2 regions of the Arthrobacter rhamnosi genome follow, and region 1 is predicted to be linked to the other one. Evidence: predicted binding sites of a transcription regulator. Region 1 holds the regulator's gene; the other holds the start of a gene.
The links. Region 1 encodes HspR, which represses chaperone genes until heat shock. Its sites were predicted from a motif close to AAGTTGAGTCNNNNNGACTCAACTT; they were not measured.

Region 1 (7,676 bases):
TTGTTCTCGATGAGCCAGTCCCGCGTCCGGGGCATCACGGCCGTCCACCACTGTTCAAGGTCCATGCCGGAAGTATGCCATCGGTCCTGTCCGAGTGTGCACCGCCGGGCCGGCCGCAGGTGGCCGCCGCAGACAGGGGCGCAGATCAGGGCGCAGGGGTATGCCGGTTCTGCGGCTGCGCGTACCGTGGGCGGATGACCGCCCCAGACCCGCGTCAGCAGCACATCGTCAGCACCCTCGTCGAGGCCCACCAGGACCTGATGGGCGCGGATCCGCTCGCCTTCCGCGCACGTTTCCGCAAGATGGCGGCGGACCCCTACGCCTTCTACCGCGGCAGTGCGTCGCTGTTCTACACCGACATGGGGGAACTCGACGACCGGTGGGCGGACGAGCGCACGGGGCGGGTCTGGATCCACGGCGACCTGCACGCCGAGAACTTCGGCACCTACATGAGCAATGAGGGGCGGCTGACGTTCGACGTCAACGACTTCGACGAGGCCTACGTGGGCCACTTCTCCTGGGACCTGCGCCGTTTCGTCGCCTCGCTGACCCTGCTCTGCTGGCAGAAGGCCCTGCCGACCCGGACGGTGCGCGATCTGGCGCACACCTATCTCAATGCCTATCTCGGTGCCGTCGAGGACTATGTGGAGGACGAGCAGTCGGCCTTCGCCTTTCGGCTGGACAACACCGAGGGCACCATCCACACGGTGCTGCAGGAGGCCCGAGCGGCGCGGCGGACAGGGCTGCTCGACTCGCTGACCTCGATCGAGGGCTACGAGCGCCGGTTCCGTGACGACGGATCCATCCGGATCCTCGACGACGAGGAGCGCGCCGAGGTGGCGGACGCGTTCGAGCGCTACCTCGAAACCATTCCCGACAGCGGGCGATCGCGCCGTCGCGTGTTCTACCGGGTCAAGGGCATCGTCGGCAAGAAGGGCTTCGGGATCGGCAGCGCCGGGCTGCCGACCTACAACGTGCTCATCGAGGGGTTCGACGAGGCGCAGGAGAACGACATCATCCTGACGATGAAGCAGTCGACCGTCGCCGCGCCGAGCCGGATCGTCCAGGACGAGCGGGTCCGCAGCTACTTCACGGACGACGGACACCGCGCCGTCATCAGCCAGCGGTCGCTGCAGCCGCACACCGATCCGTTCCTCGGCTACACGAGCATCGGGGGCGTCTCGTTCGTGGTCTCCGAGCTCTCGCCGTACAAGCGGGACCTGTCCTGGGACGACCTCATCGAGCCCGAGCAGATGAAGCCCGTCCTCGAGGCCCTCGGGAAGGCGACGGCGAAGATCCACTGCTCGACGGACGAGGACAGCGACCACGACCTGGTGCCGTTCCGCACCGAGACGGCCATCCTGGCCGCCGTCGACCCCTCGCGGGACGAGTTCATCGAGGACATCACCGACTTCGGCGAGACCTACGCCGATACCGTGCGGCAGGACCACGCCCTCTTCGTCGACGCCTTCCGCGAGGGGCTCATCACCGCGGTGCCGGCAGCTTGAACAGAAGAAGTTGAGTCTGTCAGACTCAACTTCATTTTGACCTGTGACGCCCTGCGCCTATACTTGAGTGCAGAACGCTCAATCTACGCGCCCGGCGGATGAGCGCCTCGCAAATCCCGGGCAGTCGAAAGGAAATTGCATGTCACGTGCAGTAGGTATTGACCTCGGAACCACCAACTCGGTCGTCTCGGTTCTCGAAGGTGGCGAACCCACCGTCATCGCGAACGCCGAGGGCGCACGCACCACGCCGTCGATCGTCGCTTTCTCCAAGTCCGGCGAGGTCCTGGTCGGCGAGATCGCCAAGCGCCAGGCCGTCAACAACATCGACCGCACCATCTCGTCGGTCAAGCGCCACATGGGCACCGACTGGAGCGTCGCCATCGACGACAAGAAGTACACGCCGCAGGAGATCTCCGCGCGTATCCTCCAGAAGCTCAAGACGGACGCCGAGAGCTACCTCGGCGAGAAGGTCACCGACGCCGTGATCACCGTCCCCGCGTACTTCAACGACGCCGAGCGCCAGGCCACCAAGGAGGCGGGCGAGGTCGCGGGCCTGAAGGTCCTGCGCATCGTCAACGAGCCCACCGCGGCAGCTCTCGCCTACGGCCTCGACAAGGGCAAGGAAGACGAGCTGATCCTCGTGTTCGACCTCGGCGGCGGAACGTTCGACGTCTCGCTCCTCGAAGTCGGCAAGGACGAGGACGCCTTCTCCACCATCCAGGTCCGCTCGACCGCCGGTGACAACCGCCTCGGCGGCGACGACTGGGACCAGCGCGTCGTCGACTACCTGCTCTCGCAGGCCAAGGCCAAGGGCGCCGACCTGTCCAAGGACAAGATCGCCCTCCAGCGCCTGAAGGAAGCCGCCGAGCAGGCCAAGAAGGAACTGTCCTCGGCGACGTCCACGAACATCTCGCTGCAGTACCTCTCCGTCACGGCGGACGGTCCCGTCCACCTCGACGAGCACCTGTCCCGCGCGAAGTTCCAGGACCTCACCAAGGACCTGCTGGATCGCACCAAGAAGCCGTTCCATGACGTCATCGCCGAGGCCGGCATCAAGGTGGCCGACATCGACCACATCGTCCTCGTCGGTGGCTCCACCCGCATGCCCGCCGTCGTCGAACTCGTGAGGGAACTCGCAGGCGGCAAGGAGCCCAACAAGGGCGTCAACCCCGATGAGGTCGTCGCCGTCGGCGCCGCTCTGCAGGCCGGTGTCCTGAAGGGCGAGCGCAAGGACGTCCTCCTGATCGACGTCACCCCGCTGTCCCTCGGCATCGAGACCAAGGGCGGCATGATGACCAAGCTCATCGAGCGCAACACGGCCATCCCCACCAAGCGCAGCGAGACCTTCACCACGGCGGACGACAACCAGCCGTCCGTGGCGATCCAGGTCTTCCAGGGCGAGCGCGAGTTCACCCGGGACAACAAGCCGCTGGGCACCTTCGAGCTGACCGGTATCGCACCGGCCCCCCGCGGCGTCCCGCAGGTCGAGGTCACCTTCGACATCGACGCCAACGGCATCGTGCACGTGTCCGCCAAGGACAAGGGCACGGGTACCGAGCAGTCGATGACCATCACCGGTGGCTCGTCCCTCTCCAAGGAGGACATCGACCGCATGGTGCGCGAGGCCGAGGAGCACGCAGCCGAGGACAAGAAGCGCCGCGAGGCCGCTGACACCCGCAACGGCGCCGAGCAGCTCGCCTACTCCGTGGACAAGCTGATCGCGGACAACTCGGACAAGCTTCCCGAGGACGTCCGGACCGATGTGCAGGCCGACGTCGACGCACTGAAGAAGGCGCTCGAGTCGCAGGACAACGACGACGAGGTGAAGTCGGCCTTCGAGAAACTGCAGGCTTCCCAGTCGAAGCTCGGCGAAGCGATCTACGCCTCCGCCCAGCAGGACGCCGGCTCCGCCGGGGGCGCCCCAGCCGATGACCAGTCAGCCTCCGCAGGCAGCGACGAGGACATCGTCGACGCCGAGGTGGTTGACGAAGACGCCAGCGAGAAGAAGTAGCCATGCCGCACCACGGAAATGAAGAAGAGCACCAGTCGGAGCCGGTGAGCTCACCCGACGACCGGAAGATCGACCCCGAGACGGGCGAAGTCCGTGGGCAGCAGAACGACACCGGTGCTCCGGCCGCGGAGGAATCCGCGGCCGGAGGGCCGGCCGCCCCCACCGGTGATGCCTCCGAGGGAGACGCCCTGGCTCAGGCCGAGGCCATCCTGAATGAGGCCGGCGCCGACAGCGAGACCGACCCTACCGAGCAGGTCATCGCGGAACTCCGTGATGATCTGCTCCGCCTGCAGGCCGAGTACGTGAACTACCGGCGGCGCGTCGAGCGTGACCGCGACGTCGCCCGGGACCAGGCGGTCATCGGCGTCATCAACTCGCTGATGCCCGTCCTCGACGACATCGACGCCGCACGCCAGCACGGCGACCTGGCCGAGGGCCCGTTCGCGGCGATCGCGGGCAAGCTCGAGAACGTCCTCAAGGCGTACGAGCTCACCCGCATCGATGAGGTCGGCGTCGCGTTCGACCCGAACATCCACGAAGCGCTCATGCAGCAGCCGAGTGCGGACGTCCAGGCCGACAGCGTCAGCCAGATCCTCCGTGCGGGCTACCGCAAGGGCGAGCGCGTCCTCCGGGCCGCGCAGGTCATCGTGGCGGTTCCGGAGTAACCAGCACCATGAGCGCCGGGACGGTCCCCGAACGGCGGCAACGAAATTCCTGCGGGCCTGGCGGCCCTTGGAATATTGAAGCCGCCTTCCTCGGGGACTGCCCCGGCTCCCGCCGCTTACTCACCTCTCTATTGGAAGAACTACGAAAGGAGACGCCAGTTGGCTAGTCAGGATTGGGTCGACAAGGATTTCTACAAGATCCTCGGTGTCTCCAAAGATGCGTCCGACGTCGATATCAAGAAGGCCTACCGGAAGCTCGCCCGCAAGCATCACCCCGACCAGAACCAGGGTGATGCAGGCTCCGAGCGGACGTTCAAGGACGTATCGGAGGCGTATTCCGTCCTGTCGGACGCCGAGCAGCGCCAGCAGTACGACGCCATCCGCGCGATGGGCGGCGGTGCACGGTTCTCCGCGGGCGGCGCGGGCGGCGGTGCAGGCGGTGCCGGATTCGAGGACATCTTCGGGAACCTGTTCGGCCAGACCACGGGCACGCGCCAGCGCACCGGCTTCTCGAACGGCAACCTGCCTCCCGAATTCGCCGACCTGTTCGGCAGCGGGGGCATGGGTGGCAGCGGCTTCCCCGGTGGTTTCCAGTCGACGCGTCCGCAGAAGGGCGCCGACCGCACCGCCAGCACGTCCATCTCGTTCGGCGGGTCCATCAACGGGACCACGATCGGCCTCCGCGAGCCCTCGGGCGAGCAGATCGACGTGCGTATCCCTGCCGGCATCCGGGACGGGCAGAAGGTGCGCGTCAAGGGCAAGGGACAACCCGGCCAGGCCGGACCGGGTGACCTCATGGTCACCGTTCACGTGAAGGACCACCCGCTCTTCACGCGCGACGGCGACAACATCCGCGTCCACGTGCCCGTCAGCTTTCCCGAGGCGGCGCTCGGAGCGCAGATCGACGTGCCGACCCTCACCGGTGAGCTGGTGAAGATGAGGATCCCCGCCGGAACACCGTCCGGAAGGACCCTCCGGCTCAAGGGCCGAGGCGTGAAGACCGCGAAGGCGACAGGTGACCTCCTGGTGACCGTCGACGTCGTCGTCCCGCAGAATCTGTCGAAGGACGCCGAGGCCGCCGTCGAGGCGTTCCGGGACGCGACGAAGGACGCCGATCCGCGTGCCGGCCTCGCTGCGAAGGCTCGGCTGTAACAGTACATTTGAGCAACCGCCGGGAGCACCGGCAGCGGAAGGAGGCATGCAATGGACCACACGGTGCCCATCTACGTCATCTCCGTGGCCGCCGAGCTCGCTGACATGCACCCGCAGACGCTCCGGCAGTACGACCGGCTGGGCCTGGTGACGCCCAGCCGGGCACCGGGCCGTGCCCGGCGCTACTCCCCGAAGGACGTCAGCACGCTGCGCGAGATCCAGAGGCTGTCGCAGGAAGGGGTGTCGCTCGAGGGCATCCGTCGCATCCTCGAACTCGAGAACCAGGTGTCAGCACTGCAGTCGCGCGTCACCGAGCTGTCCTCCGAACTGGCCGCGCGCCGGGTCCAGGCCGAATCCAGCAGGATCTTCGCCGCCGGGCTCGCCGGCGACGTGGTCACGCTGGCCCGCGGCCAGCGTCCGCGCCCGCGCAGCCAGGCGCTCGTCGTGTGGCGACCGGACGCGGCCCGCACGGCACGCTAGGTCAGCACGACGCCGGCCCCTGGTGGAATTTGTCAGGGGACGCGGGCAGACTGGTCAGATGGAATCCACCCCGGAGATGCCCCATGTTTGAAGTTTTCGTCGAGGCCCTGGCGATCGGTGCCGGCGTACTCACCGCGCTGGGCGCGGGCACGGGCGTGGCCGGCTGGCTGGTGGTCCGGAAGGTCAAGCGGTCGAGGATCATCGAGCGCACGAAGGACCGGGGTCTCCTCGCCGCACGCGCCTACGCACCGGATCGACTCACCCGGGAGCCTGCGCGGCTCATCGGTGACCTCAAGCGCTCCTCCCGCGCGACGCATCTGGCCCTGGCCGAGGCGACGGCACAGGGCCGTCCCGTCGGCGACCTCCCGCGCGCCGCCGCGGAGATCGACCAGGCAGCGGCATCGCTGGACCACCTCCTGCGGGCCGCGGACCGCGAGCCCAACCGTGCGCTGAAGCAGGAATGGACCGCGGACCTCGCCGCACAGGCACATGCCCTCGATGAGCTCTCGGCCGACCTGCGCCGTTCCCTCCTCCAGACCTCGCGCTCCATCGACACGCTCCAGCTCGAGCAGGCCACGCATCGGCTGCGCACGGAGATCTCCGCGATGACCACCTGGCGGGACAGCTACGGGAACCGGCAGGCCTGGTAATCGGTTTCACCAGGTAGCCTTCTTCCAACCAGTCCCCGGGGGGTCCGACGTGTCGATCAGACGCCGTATCACGCGCATCGTGCAGGCCAACCGTTCCGCGGCGGCCGAGTCCAAGCAGGATCCGAGCGTCCAGGCGCAGGACGCGCAGCTGGCGCAACGCAGGCTGCTCGACCAGGCGCGGCGCGGGGCGGCCGACGTCGCGGCCCACCACCACCGCGTAGGGCTGGCAGCCAATGACGCTGCCGACTACCTCAACCGGGTCGAGGCGGCGGCTGCGGCCGCGGCGCAGCGCGGTGACGACGACGCCGCCCGCGCGGCGATCCGTGAATCGATGACCGCACGGCGACGCCTGGAGACACTCACGGGCCAGCTGCGCGAAGCGGAGCAACAGGCCCGCAGGCTCCACGACGACGTGCAGCGGCTGGAGGAGCGCGTGAGGCAGAACGCGATGGACTACGACGCCCTGCGCGCCCGCCGTGCGGCAGCACAGGCGGCCATCGGCGTCCACGATGCGCTTGCCTCCTCGTCGCGGGAGGCCGCGGCGATCGACGCCGCGCGCCGCAGCGCCGAACTCGAGGTCCGGCGCTTCGAGGCGCAGGCCCAGGCACGCGAGGAACTGTCGTGGACCGACCCGTCGTCGCCGCGACTCCAGCAGGCCTTCGAGGAGCTCGAAGCCGAGGCGGCCGCCCAGCAGGAGCTCGAGGACCTCAAGCGGAGGAACTCCCGAGGCTATCCTCCAGGGCAGCACTGAGGGCCCGGAGGACTGCGTCGTCGACGTCCTCCTCCCGGCGGAGCCGGATGCGCCACGCGAACGGATCACTGGTGCGGACCGGTTCGAGCCCTGGCAGATCCGGCACCGCCAGGCGGAAGAACAGGTCCACCGCGGTCCTGGTGCTGGGCGTGACCTGCGCGAACTTCCGGCGCGACGTCTGCAGGGACACGTAGGTCTTGCGCATCTGGATGACGGTGCCGGGGGTCTCGGCGGCCCACAGGAGGAGCCGGTCCGCGATGGGTTTCAGGAGCGGCCGGTCCGCGTACTGGCCGTCGTAGAGTTCGTCGGCGGTTCGAAGGAAGAACTCCGGGAGCCCGAAGACCTCCCAGTCCACGCTCATCAGGTTGTACCCGGTGACACCCTGGTCCTTCAGCCAGCGGGACAGCTCGTCGCGCCCGGTGATCCCCGCCTCGCGTGCCGCCGTCGCCCACTCCGCGG
Region 2 (7,676 bases), on a different contig from region 1:
TCCTTCGGGTATTCGTAGTACAGGGGTCGAGGACGGAGCGCGAGTGCGGAGGCGAGGGTCACCGGGCCGAGGCGCCCGGCGAACATCATGAGGATCAGGACGGCCTGGCCCGCGGGCGGGATGCCGGCCGTGATGCCGGTGGAGAGTCCCACGGTGGCGAAGGCCGAGACGACCTCGAAGAGAACGCGGTCCAGGCCGAAGTCCGTGATGAGCAGGAGGAACATCGTGGCACCGAGAACGAGGCCGACGGCGAGGAGCACGATCGAGATGGCGTGCCGGTGTGCCGAGCGGGGCAGGCGCTTGCCGAAGATGTTGACGGCGTTGCCGCCGCTGATCTCCGTGTAGAGGATGAAGACCAGGACGCCGATCGTGGTGATCTTCAGGCCGCCGGCTGTTCCGGCAGGACCGCCGCCGATGAACATGAGCGCGTCCGTGGCCAGCAGCGTGACGGGGTGGACGTCGGCGAAGTCCACGCTGTTGAAGCCCGCGGTCCGAGCCATCGCGGACTGGAAGAACCCGGCGAGGATCCTCTCCCCCGGCCTCAGCGTGCCGAGGGTCGCCGGGTTGGACCACTCGACGGCGGTGATGAAGGCGGTGCCTGCGGTGAGCAGGAGGACGGTGCCGCTCAGCACGAGCTTGGTGTTCATGTGCCACTTGTGCGGGTACCGGAAGTGGCGCCGCAGTTCGAACAGGACGGGGAAGCCCAGCCCGCCGATGATGACGGCCGCGCTGATCGGCAGGCAGATCCACGGATCGCCGACATAGCCGATCAGGTTGTCACTGAAGAGGGCGAAGCCTGCGTTGTTGAAGGACGACACCGAGTGGAAGATCCCCAGCCATGCGGCTTCTCCCGGGCCGTAGCCGTAGGCGAGGAAGAAGCGCGCCCCCAGCAGGACCGCGGTTGCGGCCTCCACGACCAGCGTGATGCGCAGGACGCCGAGGAGCACGTTGCGGACGTCGCCGAATCCCTCGCTCTTGGTCTCGACCGCCGTCAGGATCCGGGAGCGCAGACCCAGGCGACGGGCGAGCAGGACCCCGAGGAGCGATGCGAAGGACATGATGCCGAAGCCGCCGACCTGGATCAGGGCGAGGATGATGACGTGGCCTTCACCGGTCCAGTAGCGGGGGGTGTCGACGACGACCAGCCCTGTCACGCAGACCGCGGAGGTCGCCGTGAACAGGGCCTCGAGGAAGGTCGCACTGCCCGGTCCGGCCTTCGATGTCGGGATCATCAGCAGTGCGGTGCCGACGAGGATCGCCGCCGCGAAGCCGAGCACGATCACCTGGGCGGGATGCCTGGGGCTGTGGCGCGCCACCCAGGCCCGGAGGGTCCTCAGCGAGCCGCGCAGGACTGCTGCGGCCGGCACCGGCTCCCGGGAGGTTCTCCTGCTCGGCCTCACGGGAATGCTCGACCTCCAGGGGACGGGTGGCAGGGGTGCAGCCGGTCGGCCCCACCTACCCATTCAAGCGGACACCGGGCGGCCCGGCGACGTCTTTACGCTTCCTTGATGCCGCGCTGCTCCAGTCTCACGCCGCGAGGACGCGGGGCAGGTCGGTGAGCGAGGCCACCTCGTGGTCCGGAGGCGTCATGGCGGGCGGGTACGGAACCGCGTCACGGTTCAGCCAGGCGGTGCGGAGGCCGGCGCGGGCGGCGCCGTCGATGTCCCAGGGGTGGACGGCGACCAGCACGACGTCGCCCGCCTGCCGCTGCAGCGCCTCGACCGCATAGGCATAGGCCTGGGGCGCGGGCTTCCACCGCGGGGCGTCCTCGACCGACAGCACCGTGTCGACGGAGAGGCCGGCCCGCTCCAGCAGGCCCTCCGCTGTCGCCCGGGAGCCGTTGGTGAGCGCTGCGGTACCGAAGCCTCCCCCGGTGAGCGCGCGGATCCCCTCGGGCACGTCCGGGTGCACCGGAAGCTCCTGGAGGGCGTCCATCACGTGCGCGACGGCGGCGTCGGCGTCCCGGTTGAGGACCTGACCCGCGAGCACCGCATGCAGTGCCCCCTCGGCGACCGCACGGAAGGCCGGGTTCTGTCCGGCGGCGGTCAGCGCGAAGCCGTCCCGGAGGACCGAGGCGAACCAGAGTGCGGAGAGTTGCGGAGGTACTCCGATCTCCTCGAAGTGCTGGGACATGAGCCCCATGTCCGAGAGCGTCCCGTTGACGTCGAACAGCACCAGTGGGACTGCCATTACTGGCGGTACCCCTCCACCTGGGGAATGGGACGGGCGTCGGCCTCTGCAGGGTCCTCGCCGGCGTCGGCCTTCGCCCGGCGCTGGCGGAGCAGGTCCCAGCACTGGTCGAGGTCCTCCTCGACCCGCTTCAGCCGGGCCGCGTGGTCCTGGTGCTCCGCTCCGGCTCCGGCGTCCTGGGGCTGCTCGCGGAGTTCGTGTTCCTCCTGCACGAGTGCCTGGATGCGCTGCAGGATGTCCTGGTTGTTCATGGTGCGGTCCCTTCGTCGTGGCGATGCCCGCGGAAGCCCGGAATCGGTCCCGGACCGGTCACAATGCTCAGCAGGCTTTCCTTCAGGCTACTGAGACGGGACACCGATGACCAGCGCAGCACCCGAGGTGGAGGACGTCGCGCGGGAGGGGAATTTGGTGCGGCGCCCGGATGGCCTAAGCTGTTGGAGAACCAATTGCCTGTGTAGCTCAGTCTGGTAGAGCATCCGCTTCACACGCGGAAGGCCCGGGGATCGAGGCCCCGCGCAGGCACGAGGATCGGCTGGTGACAGCACCACGAGGAAGGCCCGTACCGCTTGGTACGGGCCTTCTTTTCTGTGCACGCCGTTCGTTCTGAGCGAACAAAATTCGTTAGCACTCCCTAGGGTCGAGTGCTAACATTTTTCGTAGTTGAGCGAGGGGCGCTCAACCCTGAAGAACCCACCTGCCGGTGGCATCTGTGAAGGAGATGTTTCCAGTGGCCATGAAGTTTGATCCGTTCCGCGAGCTGGACCGCGTTGCCGGCGCTCTTCTGGAGAGCCGTCCGGGACTCCGTCTCATGCCGATGGACCTCTACCGCGAGAAGGACCACTACGTCCTAGCCGCGGACCTTCCGGGCATCGATCCCGGATCGGTCGACATCGACGTCGACGGCCAGCTCCTGACCATCCGCGCGGAGCGCACGCTGCGCAGCGCGGAGGGCGTCAAGTGGCTGACCCGGGAGCGCGAGAGCGGCTCGTTCCTGCGCCAGCTCAACCTGGGCCAGGGTGTCGACACGGAGGGAATCTCCGCACGCTACGAGAACGGTGTCCTCAGCGTGATGATCCCCGTCATCGAGCGCGCGAAGCCCCGCAAGATCGAGATCGTGAGCGGTGACTCCCCAGTCGAGTCCACGGCCGTCGAAGCCCCTGCATCCGACGCCGGACGCCAGGGAGCCGTCGAGGCCTGATCCCTTCTGACAGCAACCCCCGGGCGCCCGCCCGGGGGTTGCTGTCCTTAATACCTCCCCGACTCCCCACCAAGCCGCCGCGGCACCCTCACTTTTTCCTTGCACACTCCTGACCCGGGTGCAAAGGATGGGGTATGGACTTCACACCGAGCAAGGCAATCGTCACCGGCTCCGATTCGGGTATCGGGCGGGCCACCGCCATCGCCCTCGCAGCCGCCGGATGCGACGTCGGCGTCACCTGGCACTCGGACTCGGAGGGCGCCGAGGAGACCGCGCGCCTCGTCCGCGAGAAGGGCGTCCGCGCCGCTGTAGCCCAGCTGGACACCACGGACGCCCCGGCGTGCGGGGATGTCATCGACCAGCTCGCACAGGAGCTCGGCGGACTCGACGTCTTCGTCAACAACGCGGGCGTCAACGGCGGGACCCTGTTCCTCGAGACGGACTGGGACACCTGGCGCGGCACCCTGGGCGCGAACCTCGACGGCGCCTTCGTCTGCATCCAGCGTGCCGCCCGCCACATGATCGACGGCGGCCGGGGCGGGCGGATCATCGCGGTCACCAGCGTGCACCAGGAGCAGCCGCGCGTCGGCTCGGCCGCCTATGACGCCTCCAAGCACGGGCTCGGCGGCCTGGTGAGGACCATCGCGCTCGAGCTCGCCGACCGGGGGATCACCGCCAACGCCGTGCTGCCCGGCGAGATCAACACCCCGATGAACGATTCCGAGGACCAGGATCCGCACAGCATGGACCGCCCCGGCATCCCCCTGGGCCGCCCGGGCGCCCCGGAGGAGATCGCCGACGTCGTCGCCTTCCTCGCATCCGGCGCGTCCAGCTACGTCAACGGCGCCTCGTTCGTGGTGGACGGCGGGATGCTCCTCATGGGGCCGCAGGCAGGTTCGCACCTCACGAGCGGGGACTGGCGCACCCTCTGATCCCCGGATCCGGCCCGCCCCCACCCTTCAACGCACGTTCAGAGGGCGTTCAGGCGGCAGGGCTAGCGTGGGGATCCCGAACTCCTGCGAAAGGCCCGCCATGAACGCATCCCCCTCCCCCGTCAGCGATTTCGAATCCCAGGACTGGTCGGGCTTCCGGCGCGGCGAAAACGTGACCCTCCAGCACCCGGCAGGGACGCAGCTCCGCGGCGTGCTGGACATGAGGACCGATGATGCCTCAGTGCTGTGGATCCTCCTGAACGACGGCGGCGGCCGCCGGCTCGTGCACCGGTCGGACGGGTACCGCCTGCGCCGCGGGTGACCGGACCGCAATCAGCACGTCCATCCGCCGTCCACCTTGGGTTCACCTTTTCGCCACCTGTAACGTTGCTCCGGTGAGAATCCGAGCCACCCTGTCCCTGTCCCTCGCCGCCCTCCTCGGCCTGACCGCCTGCGGTTCCGACTACCCGCTGGGCGCGGAGCAGGAAGCCGCGGCGCAGCGCGGGGACACGAGCCTGCAGGGAGCGGTGACCGCGGCGGGATCCTCGGCCCAGGGCCCGGCGATGGACGCCTGGCGTGCGGGCTTCGCCACGCTCTATCCGCGGGCCCAGGTGCAGTACTCGCCCGACGGCTCCGGAGCCGGGCGCGGGGCCCTGCTGGCCGGAGCCGTGGGATTCGCGGGCTCCGATGCCTACCTCAGCGACGAGGAACTCGCCGAGTCCACGGAGGTGTGCGGGCCGGGAGGTGCCTTCAACATCCCGGCCTACGTCTCGCCCATCAGCGTGGCGTTCAACCTCCCGGGCATCCCGGAACTGAAGCTCGACGCCGCCACCGTGGCCCGCATCTTCCGGGGCGACATCGCCCTGTGGAACGACCCCGCCATCGCGGCGCAGAACGACGGCGTCGACCTCCCGGCCCTGCCGGTCTCGGCCGTCAGCCGGTCCGACGATTCGGGGACCACCGAGAACTTCACGGACTACCTGCACGCGGTGGTTCCCGAGATCTGGACCGAGGAGCCCGACGGAACGTGGCCGGAGGGCCTCGAGAACGAGAACGCCAAGGGCAACGCCGGGGTGGTGAGCACCGTGGCCGGTACCGTCGGTGCGGTGACCTATGCCGACGACTCGGCGGTGGGCGACCCCCTCGGCCGCGCGGCCCTGAAGGTCGGCGAGGACTATGTGCCGGTCAGCTCGGAGGCGGCGGCTGCCGCCGTCGACCTCGCCACCCGCGTGCCGGGACGCGAGGACTACGACATCGCACTGGAGCTGGACCGGACCACGGGTGAGCCCGGCGTCTACCCTCTGGTCCTGGTGTCCTACCACGTCTACTGCGCGCGCTACGAGAACGAGGCGAGCGCCGACGTCATCCGGGCCTTCGGAACCTACGCCGTCAGCGCGGAAGGCCAGGCCGAGGCCGCAGAGGCCGCGAAGAGCTCGCCCATCCCGCCCGAGCTGTCCCGGCAGGCGGCCGAGTCGATCGCATCGATCGAGGTCGGGGACATCCCCTAGGACAGCGAAGAGGCGGACCCCCTGGGGATCCGCCTCCTGTCACCGGAGCGCCGTCAGCCGATGCGCGGACCGCCCGAATCGGGGTCGTTCGTGGAGGTGTCCGGCAGCGTGCTGTTCGCGGGTGTCGCGTCGGTGGTGCCACCGGTCGGCGGTGCCTCGACGTTCCCGCGCCAGGCGCCGGTCTCCCCGCCGCTCTTCTCGATGAACTGCTTGAACCTCTTGAGGTCGCCCTTCACCTGCGCGGCGTCCGCGTGCACGACGGCGCCGATCTTCTCGGTGAACGTCTCGGGGTGCCAGTCGATCTGCACCATGAGCCGCGTGGTGTTCTCGTCGAGGCGGTGGAAGGTGACCACGCCGGCATGCGATTCGCCGTCGGTGCTCTTCCAGGCGACACGCTCGTCCGGGTGCTGCTCGGTGATCTCGGCGTCGAACTCGCGCTTCACGCCACCGATGCTCGTCACCCAGTGGGTGGTGGTGTCCGAGGTCTGCGTGATGGACTCGACGCCGCCCATGAACTGCGGGAAGCTCTCGAATTGGGTCCACTGGTTGTAGGCCGTACTGACCGGTACTGCTACGTCGATAGATTCCTGTACTGAAGCCAAAACGGTTCCTCCTTCGTAGAGACTCCGGCGCCGTCCGCTCCCGTTCGGAGATGCGGAACGGCAAAACCGTAAGTCCCCTTAGCGTATGCAGATCCGTTGGATTTGGCCAACGCGCAGGGCTAGTGTGAAAGGAGTCCCCCGGCGAGGATCGGCGCGTCCGGTGCCCTGCCGGGAGGAGAAAATCTCTCTAGCACTGGAGGATTAATGAAGGCTTCACCCACCCTCACGGACAACATGCAGGCCGTCCTGGTCGATCTGATCGAACTGCATCTGCAGGGCAAGCAGGCCCACTGGAACGTGGTCGGCAAGAACTTCCGCGATCTCCACCTGCAGCTGGACGAGATCATCGACGACGCCCGCCTCTTCGCGGACGAGATGGCCGAGCGCATGCGCGCACTGCACGCCGTCCCGGACGGCCGCAGCGTCGCCGTCGCCGAGGGCACCAAGATCGATCCCTTCCCCGCCGGCCTCGTCTCCACCAAGGACACCGTGGGTCTCGTGGTCCGCATGCTGAACGCCACCGTGAAGACCATGCGCGACGTGCATGACCAGATCGACGAGGAAGATCCCACCACCGCGGACCTGCTGCACGGGTTCATCGCGAAGCTGGAGCAGTACGCGTGGATGGTGGACGCGGAGAACATGGAACCGACGGCCGAGGTCGTCACCCCCGTCGGCACGGAGCACGCCACCGTCTGACGGGTCGAACCGACCGGAGAGGGGACGGGAGGCAGGCGCCTCCCGTCCCCTCGGGCCATCGTCCATCCAGCATGACCTCTCCTACTGTGTAGGCTGGCTAATGGTCTAGCAGAAGGCCGAACACAGACACCCTGGGTTTGTGTATCGGTTCCGGAGGTATCCGGACGCCCTGCCGGCGCGATGCACCCGACGCCCGGTGGTTGAACGAAACAGGATCCAGTACACATGGCCGACCAGGTTGCCGGGCAGACCACCGCGGACTACCTCCAGGACCTCCTCCTCGATACGGACGACGTAGAGGAGTTCCTCACCGAATTCGCCCGCTTCGCCGCTGCCCGCCTGTTCGAACAGCCCGGGGAGACGCTGTGCGGCATCACCCTCCTGCGCAACAAACGGGCAGGCACCGTGGCCAGCAGCAACGAGGCTGCCCGGAAGCTCGACGAACTGCAGTACCTCTTCTCCGAGGGCCCGTGCCTCACCGCCTGTGAGGAGCAGCGCACGGTGCACGTTGCCGACGTCAGCACCGATGAACGCTGGAGGGGCTATC

Region 2: the regulator HspR is predicted to act here: its motif matches at 2,848-2,872, upstream of ACX80I_RS05865 (Hsp20/alpha crystallin family protein).

The regions. Positions count from the first base shown of each region.
Region 1 covers NZ_JBTNDT010000005.1:58,016-65,691, reverse strand. The annotation lists gene ACX80I_RS11300 (hypothetical protein) at 1-65, opposite strand, end outside; gene ACX80I_RS11295 (DUF2252 domain-containing protein) at 195-1,508, shown strand; gene dnaK (molecular chaperone DnaK) at 1,648-3,519, shown strand; gene ACX80I_RS11285 (nucleotide exchange factor GrpE) at 3,522-4,184, shown strand; gene ACX80I_RS11280 (DnaJ C-terminal domain-containing protein) at 4,344-5,336, shown strand; gene ACX80I_RS11275 (heat shock protein transcriptional repressor HspR) at 5,388-5,816, shown strand; gene ACX80I_RS11270 (hypothetical protein) at 5,900-6,466, shown strand; gene ACX80I_RS11265 (PspA/IM30 family protein) at 6,516-7,217, shown strand; gene ACX80I_RS11260 (DUF5655 domain-containing protein) at 7,174-7,676, opposite strand, start outside.
Region 2 covers NZ_JBTNDT010000002.1:315,823-323,498, reverse strand. The annotation lists gene ACX80I_RS05885 (TrkH family potassium uptake protein) at 1-1,367, opposite strand, end outside; gene ACX80I_RS05880 (haloacid dehalogenase type II) at 1,528-2,190, opposite strand; gene ACX80I_RS05875 (DUF2630 family protein) at 2,190-2,441, opposite strand; tRNA gene ACX80I_RS05870 (tRNA-Val) at 2,639-2,712, shown strand; gene ACX80I_RS05865 (Hsp20/alpha crystallin family protein) at 2,924-3,388, shown strand; gene ACX80I_RS05860 (SDR family oxidoreductase) at 3,523-4,320, shown strand; gene ACX80I_RS05855 (hypothetical protein) at 4,421-4,642, shown strand; gene pstS (phosphate ABC transporter substrate-binding protein PstS) at 4,716-5,828, shown strand; gene ACX80I_RS05845 (SRPBCC family protein) at 5,882-6,430, opposite strand; gene ACX80I_RS05840 (Dps family protein) at 6,635-7,129, shown strand; gene ACX80I_RS05835 (GAF and ANTAR domain-containing protein) at 7,355-7,676, shown strand, end outside.